DNA from 4 places in the Mesorhizobium sp. A556 genome. Region 4 is predicted to be linked to each of the others. Evidence: predicted binding sites of a transcription regulator. Region 4 holds the regulator's gene; each other region holds the start of a gene.
The links. The regulator LexA, encoded in region 4, represses DNA repair genes until DNA is damaged. The targets are predictions, from matches to a motif close to TGTTCNNNNTGTGTTCNG.
Positions count from the first base shown of each region.

Region 1: ACX3P0_RS00535 (UvrD-helicase domain-containing protein) is a predicted target of LexA. The motif match lies at 1,566-1,583, and genes of this name have one in related genera.
Region 2: ACX3P0_RS06350 (sel1 repeat family protein) is a predicted target of LexA. The motif match lies at 2,141-2,158, and genes of this name have one in related genera.
Region 3: uvrA (excinuclease ABC subunit UvrA) is a predicted target of LexA. The motif match lies at 2,202-2,219, and genes of this name have one in related genera.

Region 1 is NZ_JBTMXA010000001.1:121,587-125,838, reverse strand. Features, by position in the region: gene ACX3P0_RS00540 (glucose/quinate/shikimate family membrane-bound PQQ-dependent dehydrogenase) at 1-1,435, opposite strand, end outside; gene ACX3P0_RS00535 (UvrD-helicase domain-containing protein) at 1,624-4,252, shown strand, end outside.
Region 2 is NZ_JBTMXA010000002.1:369,112-373,363, forward strand. Features, by position in the region: gene ACX3P0_RS06325 (AMP nucleosidase) at 1-81, opposite strand, end outside; gene ACX3P0_RS06330 (hypothetical protein) at 157-354, opposite strand; gene ACX3P0_RS06335 (hypothetical protein) at 367-594, opposite strand; gene ACX3P0_RS06340 (glutathione S-transferase N-terminal domain-containing protein) at 700-1,419, shown strand; gene ACX3P0_RS06345 (DUF2147 domain-containing protein) at 1,494-1,847, opposite strand; gene ACX3P0_RS06350 (sel1 repeat family protein) at 2,292-2,558, shown strand; gene ACX3P0_RS06355 (ABC transporter substrate-binding protein) at 2,915-4,036, shown strand.
Region 3 is NZ_JBTMXA010000001.1:411,927-416,178, reverse strand. Features, by position in the region: gene ACX3P0_RS02040 (GcvT family protein) at 1-168, shown strand, start outside; gene ssb (single-stranded DNA-binding protein) at 667-1,176, opposite strand; gene ACX3P0_RS02030 (hypothetical protein) at 1,376-1,657, shown strand; gene uvrA (excinuclease ABC subunit UvrA) at 2,362-4,252, shown strand, end outside.
Region 4 is NZ_JBTMXA010000001.1:874,814-879,065, reverse strand. Features, by position in the region: gene ACX3P0_RS04410 (ComEC/Rec2 family competence protein) at 1-1,992, shown strand, start outside; gene lexA (transcriptional repressor LexA) at 2,095-2,841, opposite strand; gene ACX3P0_RS04400 (molybdopterin molybdotransferase MoeA) at 2,956-4,161, opposite strand; gene moaC (cyclic pyranopterin monophosphate synthase MoaC) at 4,161-4,252, opposite strand, start outside.

The sequences.
Region 1 (4,252 bases), 750 kb from region 4:
TGGTCGGTCCGACCAGCGCCGGCACCACGCCATTGGCCGTGGTGATGTCGATCAGCGACGGCTGCGCCGGCACGTCCATGTCCCAGAGGTCGTGATGCACGGTCTGGCGCACCCAGCGCACCTTGCCGGTATTCAGGTCGAGCGCTGTGATGGATGACGAGTATTTTTCGACGTTCGCGCTGCGGTTCATGCCAAGCTGGTCCGGCGTCTGGTTGCCGAGCGGCACGTAGACGAGGCCCAGCTTTTCGTCAGCGCTCGCCGTCGACCACATATTGGGCGAGTTGGCGGTATAGGTCTGGCCCGCGGCCAGCGGCGCGGTCTGTTCGGGATTGCCGGAATCCCAGTTCCACACGAGCTGGCCGGTATCGGCATCGAAGGCGCGAATGACGCCGGATGGCTCCTGCGTCGAATAATTGTCGTTGACCGCCCCGCCGACGATTATCTTGCCGCCGGCGATCAGCGGCGCCGAAGTGGAATAATAATAGCCGGCCTTCGGATAGGGCATTCCGGCATCGAGATCGACGGTGCCTTGCTTGCCGAAGGCCGGGCAGACCTGACCGTTCGCGGCATCCAGCGCGATCAGGCGTGCATCCGACGTCGGCAGATAGACGCGCTCGGCACAGGATTGGCCGGCCGCGACCTTGGCATCATGATAATAGGATACGCCCCGGCAGGTCTGGTGCTGGCGCTGGCTTTCCGGCCCGATCTTCGGATCGAAGCGCCATTTTTCCTTGCCGGTCGCGGCATCAATGGCGATGGCGAAGTTATGCGGCGTGCAGATGTAGAGCGTGTCGCCGATTTTCAGCGGCGTTACCTGATAGGTCGTCTCGGTCACATCGTCGGGACCGCGAATATCACCGGTCCGGTAGGTCCAGGCAGGCTTGAGGTCGGCGACATTGGCGGTGGTGATCTTGTCGAGCGGCGAATAGCGCTGGCCGAACTGCGTGCGACCATAATAGGGCCATTCGCCCGCCGGCGCATCGCCGCCGAGATTGGCGGTCGGCGTGATCGGCTCGTTCGGCAGGCTTCCAGCCATGTCGCGCGCATCGATAGACATGGAGTAAATAGCGACGCCAAGCGCCGCCAGGATCGAAAAGATCAGCACGGCGCGGCCATCCGGTCCGGCCAGCTTCCTGCGCACCCATGGCGTCAAAAGCCACAGCGCCACCAACACCACCACGCCGCCGCGCGGCGCAAGCGACCACCAGTCGAAGCCGATTTCCCACACCGCCCAGATCAGCGTTCCAAGCACGATTGCCGCGTAAAGCCACAAGGCGCCGCTCCTGCGCCGATAGAGCAGCCGTGCGGTGACGAGGAAACCCAGCCCGACAAGCAGGTAATACCAACTGCCGCCAAGGGCCGCGAGCCACGCGCCGCCTATGCCCAGGAACAGGCCGATAAGGGCGAGGATGATCGTGGTGATGAGAATAGCCAAGATGATGATCCCTCAGATGCCGACTGGACACCGCCAGGCCGGTATCCGCCAATTGATCTGTGGCGCGAAACCGTTCTGTCAAAAAAAACAAGCGAAACCCTCGCCATGCGCCGCGCAAAAGCCTTCAAACCGGAACAAAACGGAGACGCTTCTGGCCTTTCCGTTGCGAATCACTACATTCCAGCAAGATGTCTAGCGTTGCAGACGATATGCCCTTTTTCGACGAACCCGATGCGCGGCCCCCGGCCCCGTCGGGTATTGCCGCGCGTGCGATGGCCGCACGGCAGAGCCACAATGCCGCGCCCGATTACCTGAAAGGGCTGAACCCCGAACAGCGGCTGGCGGTGGAAACCACCGAAGGCCCGGTTCTGGTGCTTGCCGGCGCCGGCACCGGCAAGACGCGCGTCTTGACCACCCGCATCGCCCATATCCTTGCGACCGGAAAAGCATGGCCAAGCCAGATACTTGCCGTCACCTTCACCAACAAGGCGGCGCGCGAGATGAAGAACCGCATCGGCCTGCTCGTCGGCGAAGCGGTCGAGGGCATGCCGTGGCTTGGCACCTTCCATTCGATTGGCGTCAAGCTGCTTCGCAGACACGCCGAACTAGCCGGCCTGCGCTCCGATTTCACCATCCTCGACACCGACGACGTGGTGCGGCTGATCAAGCAGTTGATCCAGGCCGACGGCATCGACGACAAGCGCTGGCCGCCAAAACAGTTCGCGCAGATGATCGATGGCTGGAAGAACAGGGGCCTCGGTTCCGCCGACATTCCCGAAGGCGACGCCCGCGGCTTCGCCAACGGCAAGGGCCGCGAACTCTACAAGGCCTATCAGGACAGGCTCCTGACGTTGAACGCCTGCGATTTCGGCGATCTGCTGTGCCACCCGATCCGCATTTTCCGCGCCCATCACGACGTGCTGGCCGAATACCATCGCCGCTTCAAATACATCCTCGTCGACGAGTACCAGGATACAAACACCGCGCAATATATGTGGCTGCGGCTCCTGGCGCAGCGGCCTAAGCAATCGGGTGAAACGGGCCCGGGCACAAATACGATGGCTCGCGTACCAGATCCGTCCTCGGGCGAGGTTAACGAGCATACGGCCGAAGGCCGAGCGACCGACGGGTCGCCCGAGCTTATGCGAGGCCCCCGCGGAGGGCCCGCGCCTACTGGCGCGGAACAGCCCGTGAGCGAAACCAGAGTCAATATCTGCTGCGTCGGCGACGACGACCAGTCGATCTATGGCTGGCGCGGGGCGGAGGTCGATAACATCCTGCGCTTCGACAAGGATTTTCCCGGCGCGACCGTCATCCGGCTGGAGCGCAACTATCGCTCGACCGCGCATATATTGGGTGCCGCCTCCCACCTCATCGCCCATAATGAGGGACGGCTGGGCAAGACGCTGTTTACCGACCGGCCCGACCCGGAAGACGCCAAGGTCAATGTCCACGCCGCCTGGGATTCCGACGAGGAAGCACGCGCCATCGGCGAGACGATCGAGGCCTACCAGCGCGGCAAGCACAAGCTCAACGACATGGCGATCCTGGTGCGCGCTTCGTTCCAGATGCGCTCCTTCGAGGACCGCTTCATCGAGATCGGCCTGAACTACCGCGTCATCGGCGGTCCGCGCTTTTATGAGCGGCAGGAAATCCGCGACGCGATGGCCTATCTGCGGGTTGTCGCGCAAGGAGCCGACGACCTCGCCTTCGAGCGCATCGTCAACGTGCCCAAGCGCGGGCTTGGCGAAGCCGCCATCCGCCAGATTCACGACACCGCCCGCGCGCTGCGCGTGCCCATGCTGGAAGCGGCGGGCAAGCTGGCCGAATCCGACGAGTTGAAGCCGAAGCCGCGCGCGGCACTTCGCGAAATCACCGCGAATTTCGCCCGTTGGCAGGGCGCGCTCGACACCACGCCGCACAATGAACTGGCCGAGACGATCCTCGAGGAAAGCGGCTACACCGATATGTGGAAGAACGACCGTTCAGTGGAAGCGCCCGGTCGGCTGGAAAACCTGAAGGAGTTGATCCGGGGCATGGAGGAGTATGAATCGCTGCGCTCCTTCCTCGAACACGTAGCCCTGGTCATGGACGCCGAGCAGAACGAGAGCCTCGACGCCGTTTCCATCATGACGCTGCATTCGGCCAAGGGCCTCGAATTCGAAACCGTCTTCCTGCCCGGCTGGGAAGAAGGCCTGTTCCCGCATCAGCGCGCGCTGGACGAAGGCGGCCGCTCCGGGCTGGAGGAGGAACGCCGCCTCGCCTATGTCGGCCTGACTCGCGCCAAGAAGAACCTGCATCTGTGGTTCGTTTCCAACCGCCGCATCCACGGCCTATGGCAATCGACCATTCCCTCGCGCTTCCTCGACGAACTGCCCGAAGCCCATGTCGAAGTGCAGGAGGCGGGCAATTCCTACGGCGGCTACGGCAACCCCTATGGCGGCTCGTCCTTCGCGGGCGGACGCGGCGGTTTTGGCGAGCGCGGCCGGCAAAATCCCTACGGCGCCTCGCGCTTTGACAAGCTCGGCGAAGGCGGCGCAGAAAAATCCGGTGCCTTTTCCAACACCTACGCGACGCCCGGCTGGCAGCGCGCGCAAGCCAACCGCACCGAGGCGACGAGCCGCAACTGGGGCACGCGTTCCGGCCATCAGGTCGAGCGCATCGGCTATGGCGAGACGGATTCGGGCTATGGCGCGGGCCGTGGCTCCGTCAAGGGCCGCACCATCGACGGCGAACTGGTGGCCAAGTCGGTTGCCGACACGCCGTCCGCCTTCAGCGTCGGCGACCGCGTCTTCCACCAGAAATTCGGCAACGGTA
Region 2 (4,252 bases), on a different contig from region 4:
GGCATCGGTGAAGTTTTGCGGGGCGAAAGGCTCCGGCGTAACGATGGAACCGATGGCCTTGGGGTAGATTCGATTTTCCATGGCCCACTATATAGATGTTTGCGGGGCGTGGGAGAGTGGGCGGGCCACCCAAGCCGATAAAACCCCGGCTTTATTTCAGCCGCGCCGCAAACTGACCAGAAGCACGAAACCGGCGCCGCTGCCCTTGCGCACCGTTGGCGCGTCGATGGTCGCCCCGTTGTCCGCGCGCATGAGCGGAACCGCCAGGACGGGCGCCGCAAGCGCCAGCAGGATCAGCGCGGTGCGCGGCAGTAGCCGCAGGATTGTTGCGATATTGGCGGTTGAGCGGGTCATGATCGGTACGGCTCAGCGGTTGAAATGGCTTGAGCACAAGCCGCCGCCGCACAGGCCGCTGTCCATGTCGTGCCAGGTGCGCGGCTGGCGGTCCGCCTGCGCGACGAGGACGGCGAACGCCATGCCGAACAGCGTCGTCAGCAGGCAAACGATGGTAAAGCGGCGGGCGAGCATGGCGGGCGTCTCCTTCAATGCAAGGAGATTGCGCCCGGCCGGCTGAACCGGCACTGATGCCCGCATTCATCTGCCGTTCAAATTTATTGACAATGCTTTGTACCGGCTGCCGCTTGCGCCAGCGCCGCACCGGCTTACCTGTTGGGGGAACCCATCGCAGGAGAACCCGGCATGCCATCGCAGACTGTACCGATCGAACTTTACTATTGGCCAACCCCGAACGGCCACAAGATCTCGATCATGCTGGAGGAATTGGGCGTTCCCTACGTGGTAAAGTACGTCAACATCGGCAAGGGCGAGCAGTTCGAGCCTTCATTCCTGAAAATATCGCCCAATAATCGCATGCCGGCGATTATCGACCCGGAAGGTCCTGCCGCTGACGGGCGATGGAAGGGAAAGCCGATTTCCGTCTTCGAATCCGGCGCGATCCTTCAATATCTTGGCCGAAAGTTCGGCAAATTCTACTCAATGGATGAGCGCCAGCGGGTGGAAGTCGACCAGTGGCTGTTCTGGCAGATGGGCGGGCTTGGGCCGATGGCGGGGCAGGCGCATCATTTTCGGCAATATGCGCCGGAAAAGATCGCCTACGGCATCGACCGCTATACCAACGAGGTCAATCGGCTCTATGGCGTCTTGAACAGGCGTCTGGCAGACAGGGAATTTCTGGCCGGTGATTATTCGATCGCCGATATGGCCTCGTTCCCCTGGACCCGTTCTTACAAGAACCAGGGTCAGGACCTCAATGATTTTCCGAACATGAAACGCTGGTTCGAGGCGATTGCAGCTCGCCCGGCCGTCGTGCGGGGTGTCGAGATCGGCCAGGAACACCGCCGCAACCTGGCCGACGACAAGGAAGCGCAAAAGGTGCTGTTCGGCCAGAAGGCGAGATAGAGCGAATAGGGAATGGCGAATAGGGGAGAAGCGTTTGCTTTTCCCCTATCGCCAGACGATCCCCTCGCTACTCGCTACAGCTTCTTCCACGTCTGGCTCTCGCACAGGACGGCGAGCACGCAGCCGGTCATCTTTAGCGAACTGCCTGAAAGCTTTGCGCTGCCGGAATAGGTCTTGCCGTTCGAGGGCTTGGTGATCGAGCCGGTATAGGCATCGGCGCCGCTTGTCTTCATCGTGCCGATCGACTTGCCCGCATACTTGCCCGTCGTCAGCTTGATGCAGAACGATTCGCCGCAGGAACTGATCGCGGCCGTGTCGCCGTCCTTGGTTTTCCAGTTGCCCTCGATCGGGTCCGCAAGGGCGGCGCCGGTCAGGATCCCCGACACCATGAATGTGGCTGCAAGTGCCATGCTGGCTTTGGCAAACATCGAGAAGTCCTCCCTGTGAACCACGGTGGCGGCTCCTGCGCCGCCGTTCGTGCGTTAGAGGAAAGCTAGGCCAGCCTTATTCAAAACAAAAGTGGTGCCGCTGCGTAAGAACGGCAGCTTTTTTTGAGGGCCCCAGCCAAGGTTCAGCCCGAAATTTCATGGATTGCCATTTGGCCGATCATTTCCGTGGTTAGCGAAGTGTTGACCGGCAGGCGTCGGATTTTCATCGAATTTGAAACGAATCCGCATAAATGCGGGGTTTGTATCCTTAACGGTTTCTCACGTTTACCTCTTGTTTTAGCTTTGTTTTCTCCAAATTAAGCACGCCATTTAACGACGGATTCAAGCCTCGGCCTCATGCTTCGAAGCATCGGAAGAGCAAGCCCCCAGCCGAATTCAACGGACAAGCGGAGGCGGCTCTCGGGACAGAGACAGGGGATTAAAATGGCACGTTTTGAAATGCAGGAAGCTGGCTTCGGCGTCATGGGGGCAACTGCCCAGGCCGACATCCTTTTCGAGCTGGGCATGATGTACGCCACGGGCCGCGATTGCGCGACCGATATGGTGGCAGCCCACAAATGGTTCAACATCGCCGCGATCAAGGGCTCCACGCGAGCCGCTGGTCTGCGCTCGGAATTGTCGGCGACCATGTCCAAGATCGAGATCGCCCGCGCGCTTCGCGAAGCCCGCGAATGGATGACGATGCACTGAGTTATACGACGGACTGACAGGGCAAGGCTTCGGATCGACGCCGCACAAAGACGGCGCGCCCGAAAACAAGAATGCGGCAGCCATAAGAGGCAAAGCCGAACGCACAACAGGGACGGCGAGGGGATTCGTGGCGCGGGGCAATTGCTCCGGCTCGTAGGGGATCACTCGACAGGCAAAGCCGCGACCGGCCGGAACAAGGCCGGCACGGCTTTTGCCATTTATGCGGCGTTATCAAGAACAAGCGGCAGTTGCCTGACTCAATCACACCCTCTGGACAGAACCGTTGAAGAATGGAATTGTCGCCGCCATTCTGGGTAAGGCGTTGCCGTGTGGCAGCGTCCAATGGGAGGTTTCAGATGAAAAAAACGGGAATTCTGAGCGCAACGCTGTTCGGCCTTGCGATGGGCGTGTCCATGGCTCACGCCGACGACATCACCATCGCGGTGGCCGGTCCGATGACGGGACAGCTCGCCACCATCGGCGACCAGTTCAAGCAGGGTGCGCAGGCCGCCGCCGACGCAATCAACGCCGCGGGCGGGGTCGACGGCCGCCAGATCAAGCTTTCGATGGAAGACGACGTCTGCGATCCGAAGCAGGCTGTCTCGGTGGCCAACCGCATCGTCGCCGACGGTATCAAGTTCGTTGACGGCCACGCCTGTTCCGGCTCCAGCATCCCGGCATCCGCCGTCTATGCCGAAGCTGGCGTGCTGATGATGAGCCCGGCTTCCTCCAATCCGGTCATGACGGACGACGCAGCCGCCAAGGGCTGGAACACCATCATGCGCCTCTACACCCGCGACGACGCGCAAGGCGCTTTCATCGGCCCATGGATCGCCAAGAAATATGCCGGCAAGAACGTCGTCGTCCTGCACGACAAGAGCGCATACGGCCAGGGCATCGCCGATGCGGTCCGCAAGACGATGGGCGAAAATGGCCTGAAAGAGGTCATGTATGAAGGCATCAATGCGGGTGAAAAGGACTATTCGGCCCTGATTACCAAGCTGAAGGAACTCAAGACCGATGTCGTCTATTTCGGCGGCTATCACCCGGAAGCCGGCCTGATCATGCGCCAGGCTGCCGAGCAGAACCTGAAGTTCCAGCTCATCATGCCGGATTCGATTGCATCGCCGGAATTCTGGCAGGTTGCCGGCCCGGCCGGCGAGGGCACCATGTTCGTGTTCCCGTCCGATCCGCAGGCCAAGCCGGAAGCGAAGGCGGCGATCGAGAAGATCAAGGCCGGCGGCTTTGTGCCGGAGGGCTTCACGCTGTTCTCCTACGCCACCATCCAGGCGATCGCGCAAGGCATCCAGCGCGCCGGCAGCGATGATCCGGCAAAGGTTGCCGAAGCGCTGAAGGACGGCAAGCCGATCGACACCGTGGTCGGCCCCATCACCTTCGACAAGAAGGGCGACCTGATGAACGCCAGCTACGACATCAACCAGTGGCACGACGGCAAATACGCCCCCATCGCGCAGTAAAAAGCCGCTATCCGATACTGAAATGGCTGGGCATGTCCCGGCCATTTTGTTTCTCAGGGCTATTTCTTGGTTGTCTTTATGTGTGCCATCGAGCCCGAGGTATGGATTTGTGTCTCGAGCTTGAGGCATGGATTCCCGACACTCTCCGCTCCCTGCGGTCGCTCACGAGGCCGGGAATGACGGATTTCATTTTTACTTCTGGCGATCTGCAACGCC
Region 3 (4,252 bases), 460 kb from region 4:
CACCATCTCGGCGGTGCGATCGGCATGGCCTATGTGCCCTGCAAGGGCGAAAGCGAAGCCGATATTCTCGGCTCCAGCTACGAGATCGAGATCGCCGGCGAGCGCTTCAAGGCCGAAGCCTCGCTAAAGCCAATGTATGATCCCAAAAGCGAGCGGGTGCGGGTTTAGTTTCTACCTGCCGCCAGCATTTCGGGGAAGACCGGTCTTCAACGACCGGTCTTCCCGCGAATGCATGTCGCCCGAAAGTGGGAACCGGTTTCGGGGCAACGACATGCATCAAAACAAGTGCTTGAAGCGCACCGCATAAATCCATTCAGATGCGACGCGCTGTAGCGCCATTCTTCAAGGAACGGCTTTTCGTGGATCGAGTTTGATGCTTCCGCTCAGCAGTAAGCGCGCAACGAAAAAGGTACTGTTTCCAGTGCCTTCAGTTCATTGACAAAGGCATCTGTTCACCTGGCGTCATCCTCGGCCTTGCGCCGAGGATCTGCCGACACTCCCGTAAGGGCACGGAAAAGGCTCTACAACTTCACGAAAGCAAATCCTCGGCACAAGGCCGACGGGCATGGGTTCGCCAACGGTTTGTCAGCAGCCTGAAGGCACCGTTTCCGTGCCTTTTAGAAGAAAAATCATAAAAACGATGGTCGTCCGGTCTTAGACCATCCGTCAAAACGGAATTTCGTCGTCCAGATCCCGCGAGCCGCCACCGCCGCTCCTGCCGCCGCCACGATTGGAATTGTCGCTCGGACCTGACTGGCCGAAATCGGAGCCGCGGCTGCTGTCGCCACCCGAATAGCCACCGACCTGACCACCTTCGCCGCCCTGACCTCGCGAATCGAGCATCTGCAGCTCACCACGGAATTTCTGCAGCACCACTTCCGTCGAGTATCGCTCCACGCCGTCCTTTTCCCACTTGCGCGTCTGCAGGGCGCCCTCAAGGTACACTTTCATGCCCTTCTTCAGATACTGCTCGGCGACCTTGGCCAGATTGTCGTTGAAAATGACGACCTGGTGCCACTCGGTCTTTTCCTTGCGCTCACCGGAATTCTTGTCGCGCCAGCTTTCCGACGTCGCGATGCGCAGATTGACGACCGCGTCGCCGGAATTCAGCCGGCGAACCTCCGGGTCCGCGCCCAGATTTCCCACTAAAATGACCTTGTTGACGCTACCCGCCATAAACCTTCTCCGCGCTCATCCGAAACCAACTTCACCGCACCTTACAGGCTGGCGGATAACTGCGCCGCCCCTGACACTTCTTTTCCCACAAGGTTTTTCGTTCTCTATATGTTCTATATCGACGCGCCTTTCATGTCAAGCTTGGGACCGGAATGCGTCCCGCCTAGCCGTTTCCGCGCTGGCCCTGTATGATCGCCAGATGTTCCAGAACCGCTTCTCCTTATATCTGGCCACCTTGGCCTGCGCTGCCGTCGCCGCCCCTCTGGCGTTTGCCGGAGGCGCGCCCCAAACCCCGGCAAAAAGCGCGCTTCCCGGCGTTGGTGGCGACTACAGCATCGTCAGACCCCTTCCTGCCGAACCGGATGGTCAAGACCGCAACGCCTCGCCCAACCAGTTCAAGATCGGCGATATGGACGTTCGAATAGGCGGCAGCATTACTGTGGATATCGGGGCCGGTTCGCTATCGTCCCCGCGTCATTAAGGCGCTTGCAACCGACCGGCGCAACACGCCGTCTTAAGCCGACAGCGTCCACGCACGGCAGCCCCATGCAAATCGGCCCCGCCGCTGCTTTCACAGAACGGCCGGGGCCTTTGTGACGTCTAGCCACTTTCGCCGGGAGGGTTTTACCGGCTTTGTAATTCGGATGCTTCGCGGCGTCAGCCGTCGATCCGACTGCAGTCTCTGATTTTCGGGGGTTCGGCAAATTGCACGAAGGCCAAGGAACGTCAGCCTGTCAGCAATATTTGCCGCGGCTCCGGCATCAGCGGAGCCTGTTGGGACTATCCGGTGGAGTCATGCCTCGCTCCTTCTGTCCGTTCAACACAGTCGCTAGAAGCACACATCCGCCAATCTGCGGCGCCTCGCAGAAGGCCCTTCTTCCCAGGCCACGCAACGGCAACATGCTTCCTTGACGCCAAGATCGTGCTCTCCTCTCCCGTTAGCGTCAACCCTTGAATGCCCGAAATGGAAAAAGTGATCGCAAGCGGAACTGAAAGGCGGGCTCCTGCCAGATTTGTCAGGAACCTGTTCAGTCTTTGTTCTTTATGCTTGCCCGCCGGCCCGAAAGACGCTTAAACGCGGGTGGCAACTTCTGCGCCTCTCGACGCGGCGGCGAATATACCTACATGAGGGGATGGCGGCAGCCCGCCGATCCATGAATTCCAGACCTGAGGCGGCGACCGGCGATGGCCGACCATAAATATCTGTCCATTCGCGGGGCGCGCGAACACAATCTGAAGAACATCGACATCGACCTGCCGCGTGACTCGCTCATCGTCATGACCGGCGTGTCTGGCTCGGGAAAGTCGTCGCTCGCTTTCGATACGATCTATGCGGAAGGCCAGCGGCGCTATGTCGAGAGCCTGTCTGCCTATGCGCGCCAGTTTCTGGAGATGATGCAGAAGCCGGACGTCGACCAGATCGACGGCCTGTCGCCCGCCATCTCCATCGAACAGAAGACCACCTCGAAGAACCCGCGCTCGACGGTCGGCACCGTCACCGAAATCTACGACTACATGCGCCTGCTGTTCGCGCGCGTCGGCGTGCCCTATTCGCCGGCCACCGGCCTGCCCATCGAGAGCCAGACGGTTTCGCAGATGGTCGACCGCGTACTGGCGGTGGAGGAAGGCACGCGCCTGTTCATCCTCGCGCCCATCGTGCGCGGTCGCAAAGGCGAGTATCGCAAGGAGTTGCTGGAGCTTCAGAAGAAGGGCTTTCAGCGCGTCAAGGTCGACGGCGTCTTCTATGAAATCGCCGACGTGCCGGCGCTGGACAAGAAATACAAGCACGATCTCGACGTGGTGGTCGACCGCATCGTCGTGCGTGGCGATCTCGCGACGCGGCTGGCCGATTCCATCGAAACGGCGCTGAAATTGGCAGAGGGACTGTGTGTCGCGGAATTTGCCGACAAGCCGCTCGATGCCAGCCAGACCGGCGAGGATTCGGTCAACAAATCGAAGAACGAGACGCATGAGCGCATTCTGTTCTCCGAAAAATTCGCCTGCCCGGTATCCGGGTTCACCATCCCGGAGATCGAGCCGCGGCTGTTCTCCTTCAACAACCCATTCGGTGCCTGCCCGACCTGCGACGGTCTGGGTAGCCAGCGCGCCGTCGATGCGAACCTGATAGTGCCCGACGACAATGTCTCGCTGCGCGCCGGCGCCGTCAGTCCATGGGCGAAATCGACTTCGCCCTATTACGCGCAGACGCTGGAGGCGCTCGGCAAGGTCTATGGCTTCAAACTGGCCGACAAATTCAAGGACCTCGACGACGAGGCCAAGCACGCCGTCCTGTATGGCACCGGCGCGGTCGAGATTCCGTTCCAGTATGATGACGGCCTGCGTTCCTACAAGACGACCAAGACGTTCGAGGGTGTGATCCCCAACCTCGAACGGCGTTGGAAAGAAACCGAATCCGCCTGGATGCGCGAGGAGATCGAGCGCTTCATGGCGGCGACGCCCTGCCCCGCATGCAAGGGTTATCGCCTGAAGCCCGAGGCTTTGGCCGTGAAGATCGGCGGAAAGCACATCGGCGAGGTGACGGAACAGTCGATCCGCAATGCCAACCAGTGGTTTGCCGACCTGCCTGCCGCGCTCAACGACAAGCAGAACGAAATCGCGGTGCGCGTGCTCAAGGAAATCCGCGAACGGCTGCGCTTTTTGAACGATGTCGGCCTCGACTATCTGACCCTTGCCCGGAACTCCGGCACGCTTTCCGGTGGCGAGAGCCAGCGCATCCGGCTTGCCTCGCAGATCGGCTCCGGCCTGACCGGCGTGCTCTACGTGCTGGATGAACCGTCCATCGGCCTGCACCAGCGCGACAATGCCCGCCTGCTCGATACGCTGAAACATCTGCGCGATATCGGCAATACGGTGATCGTCGTCGAGCATGACGAGGACGCGATCCTGCACGCCGACTATGTCGTCGATATCGGCCCCGCCGCCGGCATCCATGGCGGCCGCATCATCGCCGAAGGCACGCCGCAGCAGGTCATGGCCAATCCCAATTCGATCACCGGCAAATATCTGTCGGGCGAGTTGGAGGTGGCGACACCTGGCATACGGCGCGAGGCGAAAA
Region 4 (4,252 bases):
CAGACCATGGGATCGGAAATATCGACTAGCCTGACCGGGCGGGTCGTGTCGGTCGATCAGATGGAAACCGGCCGTGTCAGGCTGACCCTCGACGTACTCTCGACGGCGAGGCCGACGCTGCGTTATGCGCCGGAGCGGGTACGGCTGTCCGCGCGTACGATTCCGCAAGGCGTTACCGCAGGGTCTGTGCTGAACGGTTATGTCCGGCTTTTGCCGCCGACCGGCCCGGTGCGGCCCGACAGCTACGACTATTCCTTCCAGAGTTATTTCGACGGTATCGGCGCGAGCGGCTTCTTCCTGAGCAATCCGAAGCGGGTTGCCTCGGCGTCGATGCCGGTATCGGCAAGGGTGGCGTCCGCGATCGAAAACGCGCGCGAAGCCATTGCCGGCCGTATTCGGCAAAGCGTCGGCGGTCCCGAAGGCGAGATCGCCGCCGCGCTGATCGTTGGCGTGCGCGCCGGCATCCCGGACGCCATCAACGAAGCCATGCGCAAGACTGGCATTTACCACATCATCTCGATTTCTGGCCTGCACATGGCGCTGGTTGCCGGCACGATCATGCTGCTGCTGCGCGGCGGGTTCGCGCTGTTTCCCGATTTCTCCTCGCGCCGGCCGGTGAAAAAATATGCCGCCGCCGCCGCGCTCTTTTCCATCGCCGCCTATCTTGCCATTTCGGGCGTCGTGGTGGCCGCCGAGCGCAGTTTCATCATGCTGGCGGTCATGCTGCTGGCCGTGCTGTTCGACCGCGCGGCGCTGACCATGCGCAATCTGGCCATTTCCGCCATTGCGGTGATCGTGGTGTCGCCGCACGAGGTCGTCGGCCCGAGCTTCCAGATGTCGTTTGCGGCAACCGCGGCCCTGGTCGGCGCCTATGCCGGCTGGTCCGATTACCGGTCGGGGCGGGCAGGCGGCAAGGTGCCCGCGCGCCGCTCTGTCGCAGGCCTTCTGTCACGCAAATTCCTGGCGGGAATGGGCGGTCTCGCGATGACGTCCATCATCGCCGGAGGCGCTACGACGCTTTATGCCATGTGGCATTTCCAGCGCGTCGCGCCGCTCAGCCTGTTTGCCAATCTGGCGGTGATGCCCATCGTCTCGGTCATCGTCATGCCGTTTGCCGTGCTTGCCGCGCTGGCCATGCCGTTCGGCGCGGATGGCCCCTTCCTCTATGTCATGGGCAGGGGGCTGGCCGCGATGATCGTCATATCCGACTGGATCGCGGCGCGCTCGCCCATCGACGCGGTCGGCCTCGTTTCCGTCCAGTCGGTGCTGTTCATCACCGGCGCGCTGGTCTTTGCCACGATGGCGACCACCTGGCTACGGCTTGCGGCACTACCCCTGGCGATTGCCGGTCTGCTGGCGGTGCCCATGGTGAAGACGCCGGACGTGCTGGTGTCGGAGGATGCTCGGCTTGTCGCCGTGTCGATCGGCGGGGGCGAACTGGCGGTCAACCGACCTCGACCCAACGCGTTCACCATCGACAATTGGCGCCGCGCGCTCAATGCCGAAACCGTCATTAAGCCGGAGATGGTCAAGGTTAAAACCTCAGGGGCCAAAACCCTCGAGTTTGACCTTGCCGACAGCATGGAACTACCGCCGGGAACGCCGTTCCTGTGCGCGCAAGGCCTGTGTGTCGCCCGTCACGAGGCCGGCGCGCTGGTTGCCCATGCGCAGGACGCCAAGGCGGCCAGACCCGCCTGCGCCTTCGCGAGCGTGATCATCATCGACGACGCGACCGCCTCCGACCCATGCCGCGATCCGCTGGTCACGGTGATCACCAAGCGCCAACTGGCTCGCTCCGGCAGCGTCGAGATATTCTTCAACCGGCAATCGGCAGCAGTACCGGCGGAAATCCGTTTCGCCGTCGAAGAACACTATCGGCCCTGGCACACGCAGCGGAAGTTTTCACGCGAGGCCCGCGGCTTGCCGCCTTATAAAAAGGTGGTTCGGACAAGAACCAAAACGACCGGTGTCACCACAGCGGGCGACGATTGAGCCCAACGCGGCGGCTGTCGAGCGATCTTGCTGGATTAAGCCAGCGTTTTGAACACGACGGCCGACTAGCATTTGCCATGCCAGTTCAGGAAGGCCGTCGACTCAGTAACGTCGGATCAGCCCGACCAGTTTGCCCTGCACCTTGACCCTGTCAGGTCCGAAGATGCGCGTTTCGTAGGCGGGATTGGCGGCTTCAAGCGCGATGGACGCGCCCTTGCGGCGAAACCGCTTCAGCGTGGCTTCTTCCTCATCGACGAGGGCGACGATAATTTCGCCGGGATTGGCGGTGTTGGCATTGCGGATGATGACCGTATCGCCGTCGAAGATGCCGGCCTCGATCATCGAATCGCCCTTCACCTCCAGCGCGTAGTGCTCACCGCCCATGATCATGTCCGGCGGAACCGAGATCGAATGCGTCTTGTGCTGGATGGCGTCGATCGGCACGCCGGCGGCGATGCGTCCCATGACCGGGATCGAGACATTGGCGGCGACATCGTCGTCATTGCCCGCGCTCTGCAGCCGAGAGTTCTTGCCTTGCCCGCCCGAATTGCCCTGGCCCGAACCATTCTGACCCTGGCCACCCTGAATGACGCTGGGCGAAAATTTGCGCGCCCCGTTGAAACTGGGCGTCAGCGATTCCGGCATGCGCAAGACTTCGAGAGCACGTGCGCGGTTGGGAAGCCGGCGGATGAAGCCGCGTTCCTCCAGTGCGGTAATCAGGCGATGAATCCCCGACTTCGAGGCAAGATCGAGCGCATCCTTCATCTCGTCGAAGGAGGGCGGAACGCCGCTCTCCTTCAGCCTTTCGTTGATGAAGAGAAGCAGTTCGTGTTGCTTGCGCGTCAGCATGGCGGCCCCCGGCGGTCCGATATGGAATCGGAAAAACAAAACCAGAACAAACAGTATCTGTTCCAGTTGTGTTCCGCAACCATTTAAAGTTTAATGAATGTGTTGACGATTTGTTCAGCGTAACATCAGCACGCGGCAGGCGTCGCCGGCCTGCGCGGCAGGCGCAAAGGGTTCGCGCACGATCAGGCCGCCCGCTTCAGTCATTCTTCGCAGCATCGACGAATCCTGAACACCGAACGGCGTCGCCACCAGCGCGCCTGTACCGTCGCGCACCGCCGCGCGAACATAGTCCTGGCGCAGATCGTTGGCCGGCATGGGTGCGCCGAGAAGCGCGTCGCGCAGGTCGGGGCGGTAGGCGCGGCCGCCAAGGCGCGCAAGCAGCGGCTTGAGGAAAAGCTGCGAGCAAACCAGGCTGGCGACCGGGTTGCCGGGCAGGCCGATGCAGCGGATAGTGTTCAGCCGGCCCGACATCAACGGCTTGCCGGGGCGCATCGCCACCTTCCAGAAGTCCAGCACCATGCCTTCGTCGGCGAGCACCTCGTGGACGAGGTCGTGGTCGCCGACGGAAGCGCCCCCCAGCGTGACGATGACATCGGCACCGGCTGCCACGGCCTGCCGCACCAGCGCGGCGATGGCCTCCCTGCGGTCCGCCGCAATGCCGAGATCGAGAGCGCGCGCGCCGACCGAATGCGCGGTTGCAGCGACCCCGTAGGCGTTGGACGAGATGATCTGGCCGGGGCCGAGCACGCTGCCCGGTGCGCGCAGTTCGTCGCCGGTGGCGATGATGGCGACCAGCGGCCTCCGCACCACGCTCACGCTTGGATGATTGGCGGAGGCCGCGAGCGAAAGGGCCGCCGGATCGAGCAGGCGGCCGGCCTCCAGAAGAACGTCACCGGTAACGAAATCGAGGCCGGCGCGGCGGATGTTGCGGCCCTTGTCCGTCGGCTCCAGCACCTCGACGGACGCGTTGCCAAGATCGCGGACGTTTTCCTGGATGACGATGGTGTCTGCGCCTTCGGGTAGCGGCGCGCCGGTGAAGATGCGCACGGCCTGGCCGGTGCCAACGCTGCCTGCAAAACTGCGACCGGCCGGTGCCGTACCGACCACCGAGAGCCGTGCGGGCAGCGTAGCGATATCGGCGAAACGCACCGCATAGCCGTCCATGGCCGACGCGTCGAAGGGCGGCTGGGTGCGCAGCGCCACGATCGGTTCCGCCAGCACGCGGTCCATCGCCTCGAACAGGGGCACGCTTTCACTGGTGAGCGGTTCCGTGCCGTCCAGCAGGCGTTCGAGCGCCTCGGCGACCGGAACCAGCGCCATTACGCTTCCGCCTGGTAGGCGCCGGACTTGCCACCGGTCTTTTCTACCAGCCGGATGCCGGAAATCACCATGGCGCGGTCAACCGCCTTGG